DNA from 2 places in the Paenibacillus intestini genome. Region 1 is predicted to be linked to the other one. Evidence: riboswitches for the same ligand, from Rfam matches in the RefSeq annotation. Region 1 holds a riboswitch; the other holds the start of a gene.
What was found. Region 1 has a riboswitch for FMN ahead of J2T16_RS01710 (DMT family transporter). Riboswitches for the same ligand answer to the same signal wherever they lie in the genome.
Positions count from the first base shown of each region.

Region 2: it holds a riboswitch for FMN, as region 1 does, so the genes downstream of both, ribD (bifunctional diaminohydroxyphosphoribosylaminopyrimidine deaminase/5-amino-6-(5-phosphoribosylamino)uracil reductase RibD) here and J2T16_RS01710 (DMT family transporter) in region 1, are expected to answer to the same signal.

Region 1 covers NZ_JAURUN010000001.1:382,227-389,599, reverse strand. Annotated here, with positions in the region: gene J2T16_RS01735 (beta-glucoside-specific PTS transporter subunit IIABC) at 1-61, opposite strand, end outside; gene licT (BglG family transcription antiterminator LicT) at 208-1,047, opposite strand; gene J2T16_RS01725 (amidohydrolase family protein) at 1,372-2,745, opposite strand; gene J2T16_RS01720 (CGNR zinc finger domain-containing protein) at 2,951-3,523, opposite strand; gene J2T16_RS01715 (DinB family protein) at 3,686-4,189, shown strand; FMN riboswitch at 4,273-4,423, shown strand; gene J2T16_RS01710 (DMT family transporter) at 4,570-5,550, shown strand; gene J2T16_RS01705 (amidase) at 5,743-7,251, shown strand.
Region 2 covers NZ_JAURUN010000003.1:835,620-842,992, reverse strand. Annotated here, with positions in the region: gene J2T16_RS13100 (bifunctional 3,4-dihydroxy-2-butanone-4-phosphate synthase/GTP cyclohydrolase II) at 1-217, opposite strand, end outside; gene ribE (riboflavin synthase) at 270-938, opposite strand; gene ribD (bifunctional diaminohydroxyphosphoribosylaminopyrimidine deaminase/5-amino-6-(5-phosphoribosylamino)uracil reductase RibD) at 951-2,054, opposite strand; FMN riboswitch at 2,399-2,562, opposite strand; gene J2T16_RS13085 (hypothetical protein) at 2,715-4,040, opposite strand; gene J2T16_RS13080 (peptidylprolyl isomerase) at 4,308-4,739, opposite strand; gene lysA (diaminopimelate decarboxylase) at 4,987-6,318, opposite strand; gene J2T16_RS13070 (spore germination protein) at 6,422-7,373, opposite strand, start outside.

The DNA.
Region 1 (7,373 bases):
CTACGTTTTTTTCTCCACCAACCAGTTTTAAAATCTCGGCGGCTGTGCTTTCATGTTTCATGTACTGCTCCCCCTCAAACGTTTTTAGGTATAAAAAAAGACCTAGAATTCTATCGAATATAGATAAGCTCTATACACGATGGAACTCTAGGTCTTGCCTGCCTCACCAGTAACAATCCTAGTATACTCATTATAGTGGCCGATGAATTATTCCTTCTCTTCATCAATGACCCTTTTGATATGAACCGTTAAATATACCAATTCGTCTTCTGTTAATTCTTTTCCATAATCGACCCGAATCAGCTGTGCAATTCGGAGACTGCATTGATATTCATTCGCATACTTTTCCTTAATGATATGGAGAAAATCACTGTCACCACTTTTCACAACCGTATGATTAAACAAGCGGTAGGCGAAAAATTTCAAATGAGTGACAAGTCTGGAATAATGAAGCGAGCTTTCATTGAAATGAATATTAAACTGATATCGAATTATATTCAAGACTTTATGAATCAACTGTGTAATCTTCATGGTTTCTTCCATTTCAGATCCCAATTCTGCATTGACAATATGAAGTGCAATGAACCCAGCCTCATCTTCAGGCAGCGTAATGTTGAATTCTTCATTAATCATATCCCGGGCTTTCATAGCCACGCGAAATTCATTGGAGTAAAACGCTTTAATCTCAGACAACAACGCATTATTGAAATTCATACCCTGCTTGTAACGTGCCACAGCAAAATTAATATGGTCCGTTAACGTTAGGTATATATTTTCATTCAATTCCTTGTTTAAAGACTGCTTGGCGTACTGAATAATGCTATCGGATACACGAATATATTCCATCGGGATTTGTGCCAGCAGGGCATATAATTTACCTGTTACATTTTTGGATTTCAGAAAAAATTCTTTTTCGATTTTGACTGTGTCCACATCGTCTCCCTTTTTCTTCTGAAAACCGATGCCACTGCCTAAAAGCATCATCTCCTGGCGCCGTTCATTCACTGCACAGACGACATTATTGTTAATAATTCGTGTGATCTTCATCGGAATCTCCTTTTAAAATGAAACGTTAACAGAATTTAGCAACAAAAAAAAGACCATTAATTATGCACACATGAAAGAATACAGTTCTGCATGTTTGCATTATCAATCGGTCTTGCCTGCTGATCAGTAACAATCCTGATTATATTCATTATTAACTTATATCGCTATCTTAGTAGAAAGCGTTCTATTTGTCAACATACCTTACTCCAACCCTAATTTCATGTGAAAAGAATGTATGGATAATTGATCCGAAAAGAAAGAGAAGATGAGAAAGAGCCGTAATTTGAGTTAAACGGCCCTTTGCTTTATTTTATCTCAGCTCTATTATGAAAAAACAACCCGATCTGCATCGGACATCCGATATTGCGTCAACAAATATTCCGTACTCTGCATGGCTTTACGCCGAATTTCATCCAGATCAACATGCAACAGCTTGCCCTCTCGCTTCACAGGTTTCCCAGCAACAAAGACCGTATCCACATTAGACGGATTCGCGAATTGCACAACAGCACCAATCGGATCGTGCACGGGGAACAAGTTCAGATCCGTCGTGCGAATCATGATCACATCCGCTTCTTTTCCCGGCGTAAGCGAGCCTGTTTTTTGCTCCAGTCCTAAGGCCCGTGAACCCGCGGAGGTCGCAAATCGCAACACCTGGCTTGCCTGCAAACTGAGTTCACCCGGCATTTCACCTTGTTGCAAAAGGTACTCATTCGTTCTTGAACGCTCAGCTTGCAACGCAAATTTCATCTGTGAAAACATATCTCCGCCCGTCGAAGTCACGACATCTACACCAAGCGTTGGCGTACCTCCATGCTCCAGAAAGTATCCTGTAGCCGGATAGCCATGTCCCATCATCATCTCAACTTCAGGTGTGACCGACAAAGATGCTCCGCTGTCTGCGAGCATTTTGAATTCATCCATGCCCATTGTATTGCCATGAACAACATTGATTCGTGGACCAAGCAGTCCTGACTCATACATTCGGCTGATCGAACGATCCTCTGATCCCCAGCTGCCGAAACCGACATGCATCGAACAAATGGCGTCCAGTTCTTCCGCAAGCTGAATATCCTGCACCGTTGTATCCCAATGGCTAAACTCTGGTCCTCGAATAGCCAGTCCATAGGTGAGGAGTTGATCGTTCGAAGAGAAATATCGCTCCTTAACACCTCTCACATTCTCTGGATACGACAGCTTACTCTCACGATTCCAATACATCGTTTCCCCTGGCACACCATGGGCAAAAACAGCACGAATTCCTGCGTCCTGTAATCCTCGAATCAGTTCATCCGTGTGCTCAGACGAGTATGGCATACTCCAATCCAGTACCGTAGTGACGCCTGCATTAAGCGCTTCCAGCGATCCAAACAGATTGGCAATATAGCTATCCTCTGGACGAAGCTTGCTTCCCATAGCTCCATAGTACAAATTTTGCAGATAGACGGGGAGCGACCAGTTTGTTCCGGCTGTTTTGACAAGCGATTCCCACATATGCCGGTGTGTATCCACCAGTCCAGGCATAATAATCATGTCTGAAGCGTCGATGACCTCAACATCTGCATCGGACACCTCAATATTTGGTTGAATGGCCGTAATCAAAGATTCCTGAATAAGTACGTCCGCCCGGTTATACTGACCAATACGAGCATCCATCGATAATACGCAACCGTTCTTCAAAAGATAACCTGTCCTCATAAGACATCTCTCCAATCGTAATGGTTTGTAAAATGATCTGATCCGCATTGCTTGTTCTTACATATACTTTACGACTATATTTTCGCTAGTATATATACATTATATATCATACCTTAATATTTATCAAATTCTGGAAGAGCTAACTGAGACCTATATGGTGATTCACGGATTGGAAAAGGTAGAACTTCGTTGGTAAACTTAATAATTATGTTTTACTCTTTTCCTCATTGGAGTGTATTTTTCGTTTCGCTCGAAAACGTCTCACCTTCATTAGATTACCGCACATCTTATCATCGCAATATTTCTGTGTTCTGCTCCGGGTATCATCATAGAAGATCCAGCGGCAGTCCGGATTGTCACAGGAGCGAATTCTCTTCCCTTCGCCCTCAACGAGTGTCACGGCAAAATCAGCCGCAACCTCTGCCATCACCTGAGCCCAATGTCTATGAATAGGAACAAGCGCAACACCCAGTTGTTGATCTTGTGTAATTATTCGTCTAATGACTTCGCCAGCCATCATAAAATCATTCAACCAGGCCTGATCCTTCTCAGTAAAGAGCTTTCCGTTAGACAAACGAATAGCCAGTGACTGCAAATCATCTCTAAAACTTCTCATTGCGGATTCCTCTTCATTCGACGCCGGTACTGACGCTTCTAATTGCCAACGATTCAAAAAATCTTGTTGCCAGTTTACGTTCCCTAGTCTGTCTTCTGATCGCTCCCCACCACGCCAATCATGATAATCGCTGTTTACAAAATCAGTCCATAATCTATCCATGAGAGCCTCCGATTAATGTAACTATCTAAATTATATAAAGATGGTTACACCCTTTAAAATTGTGTTATATTAATTGTAACCACTTCCACTCACATTAGCTAGTTACCATCATGAAGATGCAAGGGCGAGATGAATCTGACAAGAGAGGAATGAAATTAAAAAATGAAAACAGTCACCACAGCATTAGATGTATTGGTTATTCAGAATGAAGATACCTGGGATCAATGTAACTGGATCGTCCCATTGTCAAAAGCGCTTGAGGGACTGAACGCCGAACAGGCTGCCTGGGTTCCTCCTTCAGGTGGACTGAGCATATGGCAACTAGCAAATCATATGTTTTATTACAATCAACGGATTCTGGAACGTCTTCAGGGAAAAGAACCGTCTGTACCCGCTGCAGATTCCAACGTAGCTACGTTTGGTATTTCCGGTGATCCTTTGAACGAAGCTGGCTGGAGCAAGCTGATGGAACAAACCACTAAACTGGCTGAGCAGTTACGCGATACCCTTGCTACATTACAGGACTCGAAGCTTGAGGAAGCTTATATGGATTCCGACGACAACTGGGCTCAGACGCTTGCCCGCTGGGTTCTACACGATGCCTATCATGCAGGTCAGATTGTGCAGTTGCGGAGGCAACAGGGATGCTGGAGTATTGTTTTCTAAAAAAACACTTGAACTGATAGCGTTTACAGGAATAAGATGAACTTCATAAGGTTACAACTTGTTCAATACACTAATTAATTGAATAGGATCTTCGGGGTAGGGTGAAATTCCCAACCGGCGGTGATGTTCTTATAGAACCAGCCCGCGACTCGCTGTTTAAGGTTCCGACCTGGCAGCGACTGACTTGGTGCGATTCCAAGGCCGACGGTACAGTCCGGATGAGAGAAGATCAACACAACGGCAAGCCGTATTTGGGAAGTCTTTTTCCCTGACGCCTTGTCTTTGAATGGTCCCCCGTTTATTTGGCGTACGCCAAGGACGGGGGATTTTGTCGATTTTGCCAACTGAAGATTCCGTGTTCTGACGAAGGAGTCCTGAATATGGAAAACACATCAACAGCATCAACGATTTATCGCAAGGAACGAAGCAACACCGGATTTTGGCTAGTTGTGCTAGGCGCAGCCCTCTGGGGTGTAGACCCCTTATTCCGCATCCTTTTGCTAAAAACGATGACTTCTACACAGATTGTTCTAATCGAACACATCATCGTCAGCCTTGTTGCGATTCCGGTATTATGGAAGTTCCGGGATGATCTGAAGAAACTGCGTGCACGTCACTGGATCGCTGTTATCTTCATTTCCTGGGGCGGATCAGCGCTGGCAACGGTATTATTCACTTTGGCGCTTACCCATAACGATCCCAATACGGTATTGTTGTTGCAAAAAATGCAACCACTTTTCGCAATTGTACTTGCGAAATTGTTATTAAAAGAAACATTGCCGCGTCACTTCGGCGGACTATTCATCATTGCGCTGGCAGGCACATATCTGCTTACGTTTGGCTTCTCACTTCCGCTCGGCAACTGGAATAACTGGATTCATGCAGGTAGCCTGCTGTCTCTTGGTGCCGCAGCTTTGTGGGGTGGATCTACCGTTATGGGCCGGTTAATGCTTGGTCAAGCTCGTTATGAGACGGTCACCTCCCTTCGCTTCGTCGTTGCGCTTCCACTCCTGATCTTAATGACCTGGAATGAAGGTGCACCTTGGACACTCCCGGCTGGAACAGGGGCACAGGCTGCTGTCATTCTGAATATTTTGGGGCAGGCGCTTTTACCAGGCTTGCTAAGTCTACTCTTGTATTACAAAGGGTTGTCTTCCACCAAAGCTTCTGTTGCAACCCTCGCAGAACTCAGTTTCCCGATGGCCGGCGTGCTTGTAAACTGGATTGCATTCCGTACGCTGATAACCTGGGAGCAATTGCTTGGCTTTATCCTGATCTGGATCGCACTATTCCTGATCTCCAAACAGCAGGAACGCTCTACACCGATCGCCGAGGCTGCACCCAAACTTCGCACGGAGTAATACATTTTCATCTGGTTCAAATAATATAAGCACTGTTTCACCTTAATGAGGTGAACAGTGCTTTTCTTCTGCCGTATTTCTTCTATTATGATGGATTGATGTTTTGTTTTTTGTCTGCCTAGGTGGTACGATGGCTTATGGAACTTGGAACAATATCCAACAGGAACTATTTTCAGAGAGGAACGATTACTAATGTCTTCATTCTCATATACCTCCTATGACGCTATAGGGCTCGCCGAACTGATTCGCTCCCGGGAAGTATCCCCGGTTGAACTGCTTGAAGCTGCCTATGCACGTCTGGAAGAAGTCAATCCACATCTCAATGCAGTCATTCGTACATATGAAACACGTGCTCGGCAGGAAGCCAGCATGGTTAGGCCTGGAGAACAGCCATTTGCAGGTGTGCCGTTGCTCCTCAAAGATATTTCTCAATCTTTGGAAGGTGAACTTCTTACCTCTGGCTCACGTCTGTTCAGCGAACATCGTGCTCTTCGCAACTCCAATTTCGTAACTCGTTTGCTCGAAGCAGGTTTTATTGTGATCGGACATACGAATACGCCGGAATTCGGGTTGAAAAATATAACCGAGCCACGTCTACACGGGCAAACGCGCAATCCATGGAATGTGAATCATTCCCCAGGCGGCTCAAGCGGCGGTGCCGCTGCCGCTGTAGCATCAGGCATCGTGCCGCTTGCCGGCGCAAGTGATGGCGGTGGTTCCATTCGAATTCCCGCTTCTTTCAGCGGTTTGTTTGGGCTGAAACCAACCCGCGGACGCACTCCCGTTGGTCCAGGTGTGGGAAGACAATGGCAAGGAGCCTCGATAGATTTTGCAGTATCTCGCTCCGTCAGAGACAGTGCTGCACTGCTGGATACGCTCCAGATTATCCAACCGGAAGCCGCATTTCATGCACCATTATTCCCAGGAAGTTACCTGGCTGATATGAACTATCCGCATCAACGCAAATGGCGAATCGCTTATACGATGGATTCACCTGTCGGCACACCTGTCAGTGAAGATGCCAAAGAGGCTGTGATGAAATTAGTCCATTTCTTGGAATCTCAAGGGCATCATGTTGAAGAAAAGTTAAGTCCAGTCAATGGCGTACGCCTGATGGAAAACTATTACATGATGAACAGCGGCGAGATGGCCGCTATGATTTCATCCATGGAACATAGTATGGGTCGTTCTCTCACTGCAGATGATATGGAGATTGAGTCCTGGGTACTGGCTGAAGCGGGCAAAAAAGTATCTGCTGCTGCATTTGTTCATAGTTTGGCCGAATGGGACGTGGCGGCTGCGCAGATGTCTACGCTGTTTGAACGGTATGATTTTTACATCACACCTGTTAACGCTTTTCCCGCACCCCGGATTGGCGAACTGACGCCACATGCGGAGCAGATTCAACATCTGATGTCCGTCAGTGATCTGGATAAAATGGCGCAACAAGAGCTGATCTATGAGATGTTCAAGCCGAGCCTTACGTACACCCCGTTTACACAACTTGCGAATCTGACAGGTCAGCCAGCCATTAGTCTTCCTCTGCATTTGACTGCGGAAGGCCTGCCAATGGGTGTTCAGGTTATGGCAACCAAAGGGCGTGAAGATTGGTTATTCCATCTGGCTGGTCAACTCGAATCAACCGAGTTGTGGGTTGGCATGGAGGCGAATCCCATGTTCCCAACCTCGACAAAAGCTTAAAGTATTTATAAAAGTGGAAAGAAGCCAGCAGAACATAACTGTATGGCTTTTTTTCAGTGGAACAGGAATCGCATCAGAGCAAAGAACCTGATGCGATTTGAATGATTCTTTAATTTAGTCCA
Region 2 (7,373 bases), on a different contig from region 1:
CTGCACGCTGCTGCGTAATGGGAACACAGACGAGTCCTCGACCTTCGGTAATCATGAAATTGATGACCTCAGGGGTTGCTTTTTCAGCCAAAGCAATAAAATCCCCTTCATTTTCCCGATCTTCGTCATCGACCACAATTACGGGTTTACCACGCATCAAATCATAAATAGCTGCCTCAATTGAGTCCAGAATGGATGGCTCGGATTGTTCTGACATCAGCTGCACCTCCTGTTTCCAGTTCTATGTTTTATCCCTGTCTTTCCTATGTTTATGCAAACCCGTGATTGGAGAGAAACTCTTCACTAAGACTGCTTGGCTTGCCTGTTCTCGTTTCCGCATGGCTCTTGCCGTATTGCAACAGATGATCTACATATTTCCCCAAAATATCACATTCAATGTTGACGGTATCTCCTGTCTTTTTGACATTCAAAACCGTTTCCCCAATCGTATGGGGAATAATCGAAACCGTGAAGGAACTTTGAGTCGTCTGTACCACTGTCAAGCTAATCCCATCCAAAGTGACCGAACCTTTTGGAATTAGAAATTTGAAAAGTTCATGGTCACCCGGTCTGATCTCGAAAACAACTGCATTCTGATCCCGAGTAATACTACCGATAACCCCAGTCCCATCCACATGTCCCTGCACGATATGACCGCCGAATCGTCCACCGGACAACATGGCCCGCTCCAGATTAACCTTACTGCCGGACTGAAGCTGATTGAGATTGGTGTGTCTATACGTTTCCGGCATGACGTCTGCGGTAAAACCTCCGCCTTCCAGCGTGGTCGCGGTAAGACAAACCCCGTTAACCGCAACACTGTCACCAATTTTGAGATCGTCCATAATGACAGAAGCAGCGATGTTCAGAACCAGGGCCTCACCTTTACGGCCAATGCGCCGGATCTGACCGACTTCTTCCACCAAACCCGTAAACATGCTATCTTCCTCCTATTCTGGCCAAATCGGAATACCGCCAATGCTAATATTATCTCCAACTTGCTCAATTTCCAGCTGATGCAATTGGATTGCCTGACTCATGCGCTCTACGCCTTCAAAACGGAAACTTCCCGGAGTATCATATCCACCCACAATCTTGGGAGCGATAAACATCAGTAAACGATCTACGAGCCGTGCTTCCAGCATTGCACCATTTAGTGTACCGCCGCCTTCTAGCAGAATCGAGCCAATATCCCGCTCTCCCAGTTTGCTCAGCCCATGTAGCAAATCTACGCGTGGTCCAGGCCCACAGCGAATAATTTCAACACCGTAAGCCTCGAGTCGCTCAGCCGCTTCCTGGCTAGCCTCATCGGTTGTAAGCACCCAAGTTGGCGCAAGTCCGTCCTTGACCATTTTGGAGCCTACAGGCAACCTCAGCTTGGAATCCACAACGATCCGTACCGGACTGATGCCTTCTACCTGCAAGCGGGTAGTCAGCTCCGGATTATCGGCGATTACCGTATCCACGCCAACCATAATGCCTTGATGACGATGACGAAGCGCATGCACGATCTCACGCGCCAGTTCGTTGGAGATCCATTTGCTGTCCCCGCTACGCGTAGCAATTTTTCCATCCAGCGTAGAAGCTGTTTTGAGGGTAACGAAAGGAAGGCCTGTTGTAATAAACTTGATAAACTTTTCATTCATACGTCTTCCGCGTTCGCGCAAAACACCCACTTCAACTTCGATGCCTTGTTGACGCAACATACTAATGCCTGTACCAGAAACCTGCGGATTCGGATCTTCACAACAAACCACCACCCGTTTAACCTTCTCATGGATCAAACGTTCGCTACAGGGTGGCGTTTTGCCATAATGACTGCAAGGTTCAAGCGTTACGTAAACGGTACTCCCCTCCGCGTCGCTTCCAGCCATATTCAGCGCATGCACCTCTGCATGGCCTGTACCTCGTTTCAGATGGCTTCCTAGACCAACAACACGTCCTTCTTTAACAACGACACATCCCACGACAGGATTAATTCCGGTCTGTCCTTGTGCCCGTTCTGCCATATCCAGTGCTAACGCCATATAAAATTCATCATTGATCATTTCCATATCCGTTCACCCCACGGTTATAATCTTGAACTAAAAAATCCCCACCGAACAATCTGTTCAGGTAGGGATGATGGAAGACTACTGTCATCTGCAGGAGAGATGAAACACACCAATACCGACACTTCACCAAAACCAGTTAACAGGTAAGTGAAAACAAACACATACCTTATTGCATACCCATTCGAGCTATAGAATGATATACAAAAAATCAGGTGAAGAGTTTCTATATAACGGTATTATGTACCAGAAAACTCATTATAAACAAGCCTTCCACACATATCATCCAAACGAGCTGAATGCTATGCGACATCACTCCTGCGGAGTGTAACCACACCGGCTTACACCCACTCCTTCTCCCATCCAGACTATACTGTCGGTTCTGGAATTACACCAGATCAGCCATCTGCTATAAGCAGACAGGTCACGGACTTTGCCATGTCGGTGGAAAATAATATCCCCAACACGCATCACCGCCGGTAGGGAATTACACCCTGCCCTGAAGGATCGCTTTCGTTATTAATTGGATGTTAGCACTTTAATGTCAAAAAATCAATTCATTTTTGTTTCTTTTTGTCACATACTAACTTTTAATAAGCATTTATATTACAAAATCCGCATCTCAGACGAGACACGGACTTCATCAAATATTCACAATAAATTCTAAAGGTCCGGAAAACACCAGCTGGCCATGTGCCTCAAATCCTTTGCAGCATGGAACGGAACACTCTCAGGTTTGGGCTGGGAAGCATTAGGAGCTGGCATATCGCGGGCTACTCTTCTAACCCAACTGGTCGAGTCGATTCCAATGGCCGAACACTGCCAGCGCTCATCCGGCCTTGGACGAACGGTCAGAATAAGGTCTTCTTTTCCTGGCATATCGGGGAACACGCCATCCAGATATTCAACAATGGTACGTTTGTCCTTCACTTCATGACAATATACAGTAACCCAAGAACCACTAAGTACTTTCACTGCATATACGTCTCCAGGCTGCACTTCACCTGTACCGGCATCCGGAGATTTTTTCGGCACCTTCGCCTTGGTACCTACACCTCGTCTGCTTTCAAATGCACCAATAACGGTCTCACTCGCCAGTGGATTCGGTTCAGGCTTGTTCTCAAGCGATACATTACTGCAATCGAATTCACCAAAGATCAGGTTCAAATTGTGCTCGTTGATTCCTACAGATGAATCCCACCATGCCAAGGGAGCTTGTACCTCAACGCGGGTATTAGGTCTCTTGTCGCGTTCTGCATATGAGGTGAAGGCTGTAATCATTCCTGGCTGTTCTGGCGTGTCCAGAATGCCGATCAGCGCCAGCGTTTCAAGCAAATCGCGGTAAACATATACTTTTTTCGTAGGCAGGAGTTGTTCTTTTTTGAGCGCATCCGCTGCCTTGCTGTACCGAGTCTTAGGTGGCAGATTACGCAACACCGTTAACACCGCGCGTAACGTCCAGCGATCATACTCATTAGGAACAGGAGGCGCCTGCGAAGCAGGCATCTCTCTCAGAGCGAGTACATGTCCAAAGATATCTCCATCAAGCGGTGTACCGTTGGTCATTCGCCAGTACCACTGAAGCGAAGTATCTACTCCGTCATTCACATCCAAACCACAGATCTGGCACTTGCGACTGGAAGGATATGGACTATATTCATGGTCAGGTATGCTGGCTGCAATCAGTTTTCCTGCAAGAAGTGAACGCCAGATCATTGGCGCTGACCATAGAGAAGCCACAAAAGCCTGAGCAGCCTCCTGAAGTGTCCAACGCTCAGCCAATGTTCTCAGTTCTCGGATCGTATCCTCATGCTGCGGTCTTTCAAAGTGATTAGGCTCATGTCCAGTAGCCTCTAGTGCCTGTAATTGTTCCGCCGATACGTCCTCTGGTACATTGTGTCTTGAAGCACGTAACTCCTCGTCCCAAATCGTGCTCTCACTATAAATATGTTGAAGTAATTTCAGTTGCTGTACAACATCTAAAGTCAAAGTAACAACATCCTTTCACAGTAGTTCTGAAAACATGCAAACTCAATATAGTGCGCTGTCAAACCTCATGTATTCGGTTTCAACAGTCTGTACCTAGCTAGAATAACCTACAATCAACTCGTCCCGCCAGTTCCTTTAAGCTTATTTTAATAACACTTTGCAAGGCAATGACGCAAAAAAGTTGTACAATGCACAAAACCCCTGGTACTTCCGTAATAGGAATGTACCAGGGGTTAACTTGATGCCGCCGAGCAGATTCAGTTGAAATTAAACTTCTACAACTTCAACAGTTTCCATTTTGTCGCGGCCTTCGAATGCATCAACAAACTCCATACCTTTGCTTACTTTACCAAATACAGTATGTTGTCCGTCCAAATGTGGCTGTGGTTGGTAGCAGATGTAGAACTGGCTTCCGCCTGTGTTGCGGCCAGCATGTGCCATCGCAAGTGTTCCACGCTCATGTTTGTTCGGGTTGATCTCACAGTTGATTGTGTAACCAGGACCGCCAGTACCGGAACCGCTAGGGCATCCACCTTGAGCTACGAAGCCCGGAATTACACGGTGGAAAACGAGTCCGTTATAGAAACCGGAGTTTGCCAATTTTTCAAAGTTTGCTACGGTGTTTGGAGCTTCTTGATCGAACAGGTCAATCAGAACTTCTCCGCCGTTTGCCAATTTAATTTTCGCTTGTTTCGCCATATGTAAATGACTCCTTTCAATTTTGAGCAAAAGTAATTGTGATGCAATACCAAACTTGTGGTCAAGCATTACAGCACTTTTCTTAGTGTACACCGAAAAGGGCCGAATCGCAAAAGAAAGAGCTATATTTTTGATTTTCTACTCTCAAATACAAGCCTTCAAGCGTGCCAAATAGCTACAATGTCCATGACAAAGGACGGAAGGGGCAAGCCCATTCCGTCCTCATCTAGCGCTATAGGAACTTGAATTAACGAGTAACTGGCTGTTTGCCAATACGCGCTGGCACGAGGTCGTTTTGGATAATGTCCTGATATGACTCACGACGTACAACTACATCACCTTGACCATCTTTGACAAACACAACCGCCGGACGACGAATCCGGTTGTAGTTACTTGCCATGGAGTAGTTATATGCCCCTGTGCAAGCTACGGCAAGCAGATCACCGCTCTCCACTTTTGGCAGATCCAGATCCCATATCAACATGTCACCGCTCTCGCAGCATTTCCCCGCTACAGATACCGTTTCTGTTGCCGCTTCGTTTGCACGATTTGCCAGTACGGCCTCATACTTGGACTCATACAATGCAGGGCGTGGGTTATCCGTCATCCCGCCATCTACTGCTACATATTTACGCACGCCGGGGATGTCTTTGCTCGTTCCAACGGTGTACAGCGTTGTGCCTGCTTCACCTACGATGCTACGGCCTGGCTCGACCCAAATTTCAGGCACTGCATAGCCGATTTGCGCAAAATGATTTTTTACCGCATCGGTAATGGCCTTCACATACTGAGCCACTTCAAGCGGCGTGTCACCGTCAATATAACGGATTCCGAATCCGCCGCCCAGGTTTACGACTTTGAATGCCACATTCAGGCGCTCGTATACACTTGCTGCAAATTCAGCAACACGTTGAACCGCCATCTGGAATCCTTCAACCTCAAAGATCTGGGAGCCGATGTGAGAATGTACACCAAGCAATACCAGATTGGACTGTTTGGATGCGAGTTCAATAGCTTCGAATGCTGTACCGTTGCCGATATCGAAACCGAACTTGGAGTCCGTTTGTCCTGTCGAAATATATTCATGCGTATGCGCCTCAACACCTGGCGTTACACGCAGTAGGATGTTAACTTTACGGTTTTTGTCCGCTGCGACAGCTTGGAGCAGGTGCAACTCGTTAAAGTTATCTACCACGAAGCATCCAATCTCGGCGTCAAGCGCCATTTCGATCTCTTCGAGCGTTTTGTTATTGCCGTGGAAATGAATGCGTTCTGCCGGGAACCCTGCTTGCAATGCAGTGAACAGTTCGCCGTCAGAGACAACGTCCAGAGAAAGACCTTCCTCTGCTGCCAGAGCACACATCGCCATAACACAAAATGCTTTGCTTGCATATGCAACTTGGAAGCCCAAACCTGAAGCGCGGAATGCTTCCATGTACTCTCTGCAGCGCTCGCGAACCAATTGCTCGTCCACAACATAGAGCGGTGTTCCAAATTGCTCTTTCATATCCGTAACGTCTACTCCACCAATCTCCAGGTGACCTTGCTCATTTATTCTACTTGTACCGTGTAAATACATCGTTTGCATTCCTCACTTTTTGTATACTGGAACAGTTACTATTCCATTGATTTTACACCAGTATATCAAATTAAGCCGGGAGATGAATGGATTTTTCGGCACATCATTTGTGTTTTTTACCTTTTCGCAATTCACCGTCGGGATCCTCGGACATCTTGGTGTTGTCACGTGTTTTGTTGAATGATGGACGTTTCTTGCTGACAAGCAATGGAACTCTGAACAAGAAGTTGCCAAATGCCTTTGCATTAAAAGGTATAAATGGCCAAAGATACGATGAGTTGTACGAACGGTGAATGGTTAACGCCACAACCAGCAACGTAGTTCCAACGACCAGACCCGGCACCTTAAATATCGCAACTGCAATGAGCAGTAGCAGCCTGACCAGTCGATTCGCGAGTCCTAACTCGTAACTCGGTGTAGCAAACATTCCGATTGCCGCAATCGCCATATAGAGCACAACCTCATTGACAAAATAGCCCGTTTTCACCGCGATATCTCCGACCAGTATTGCCGCAATTAGACCCATGGCGGAAGCCAGCGGCGTAGGCGTATGAACCGCAGCCATCCGTAATAAGTCTACACCCAGCTCAATGAGCAGAAATTGCAAAATAATCGGTAATTTCACATTTTCCTGTGGGCCGATGAAATCGAAACCGATCGGTTTCAGTGAAGGTTCGATGACCATCAGCATCCATAGCGGCAGTAGAAACAGAGAGATCAGGATGCCTGCAAAACGTACCCAGCGCAGATAGGTTCCCATAAGAGCCGTCTGCCTGTTCTCCTCCGCATGTTCGCATAGATCAAAAAAAGTCGTCGGCAAGATCATTACGCTGGGGGATGTATCTACAAAAATAACGACTCGTCCTTCCAGCAAGTGGGATGCGGTAACGTCAGGGCGTTCCGAATAACGAACAAGGGGAAATGGATTCCATCCTTTGTTGATGATCGCTTCCTCCAACTGTTTATCGGCAGCCGGAATACCGTCGATATCGATCCGTTGTATTTTTTCCTTTACCGAATCCACCTGCACCTTATCCACTATATCGTCAATATAA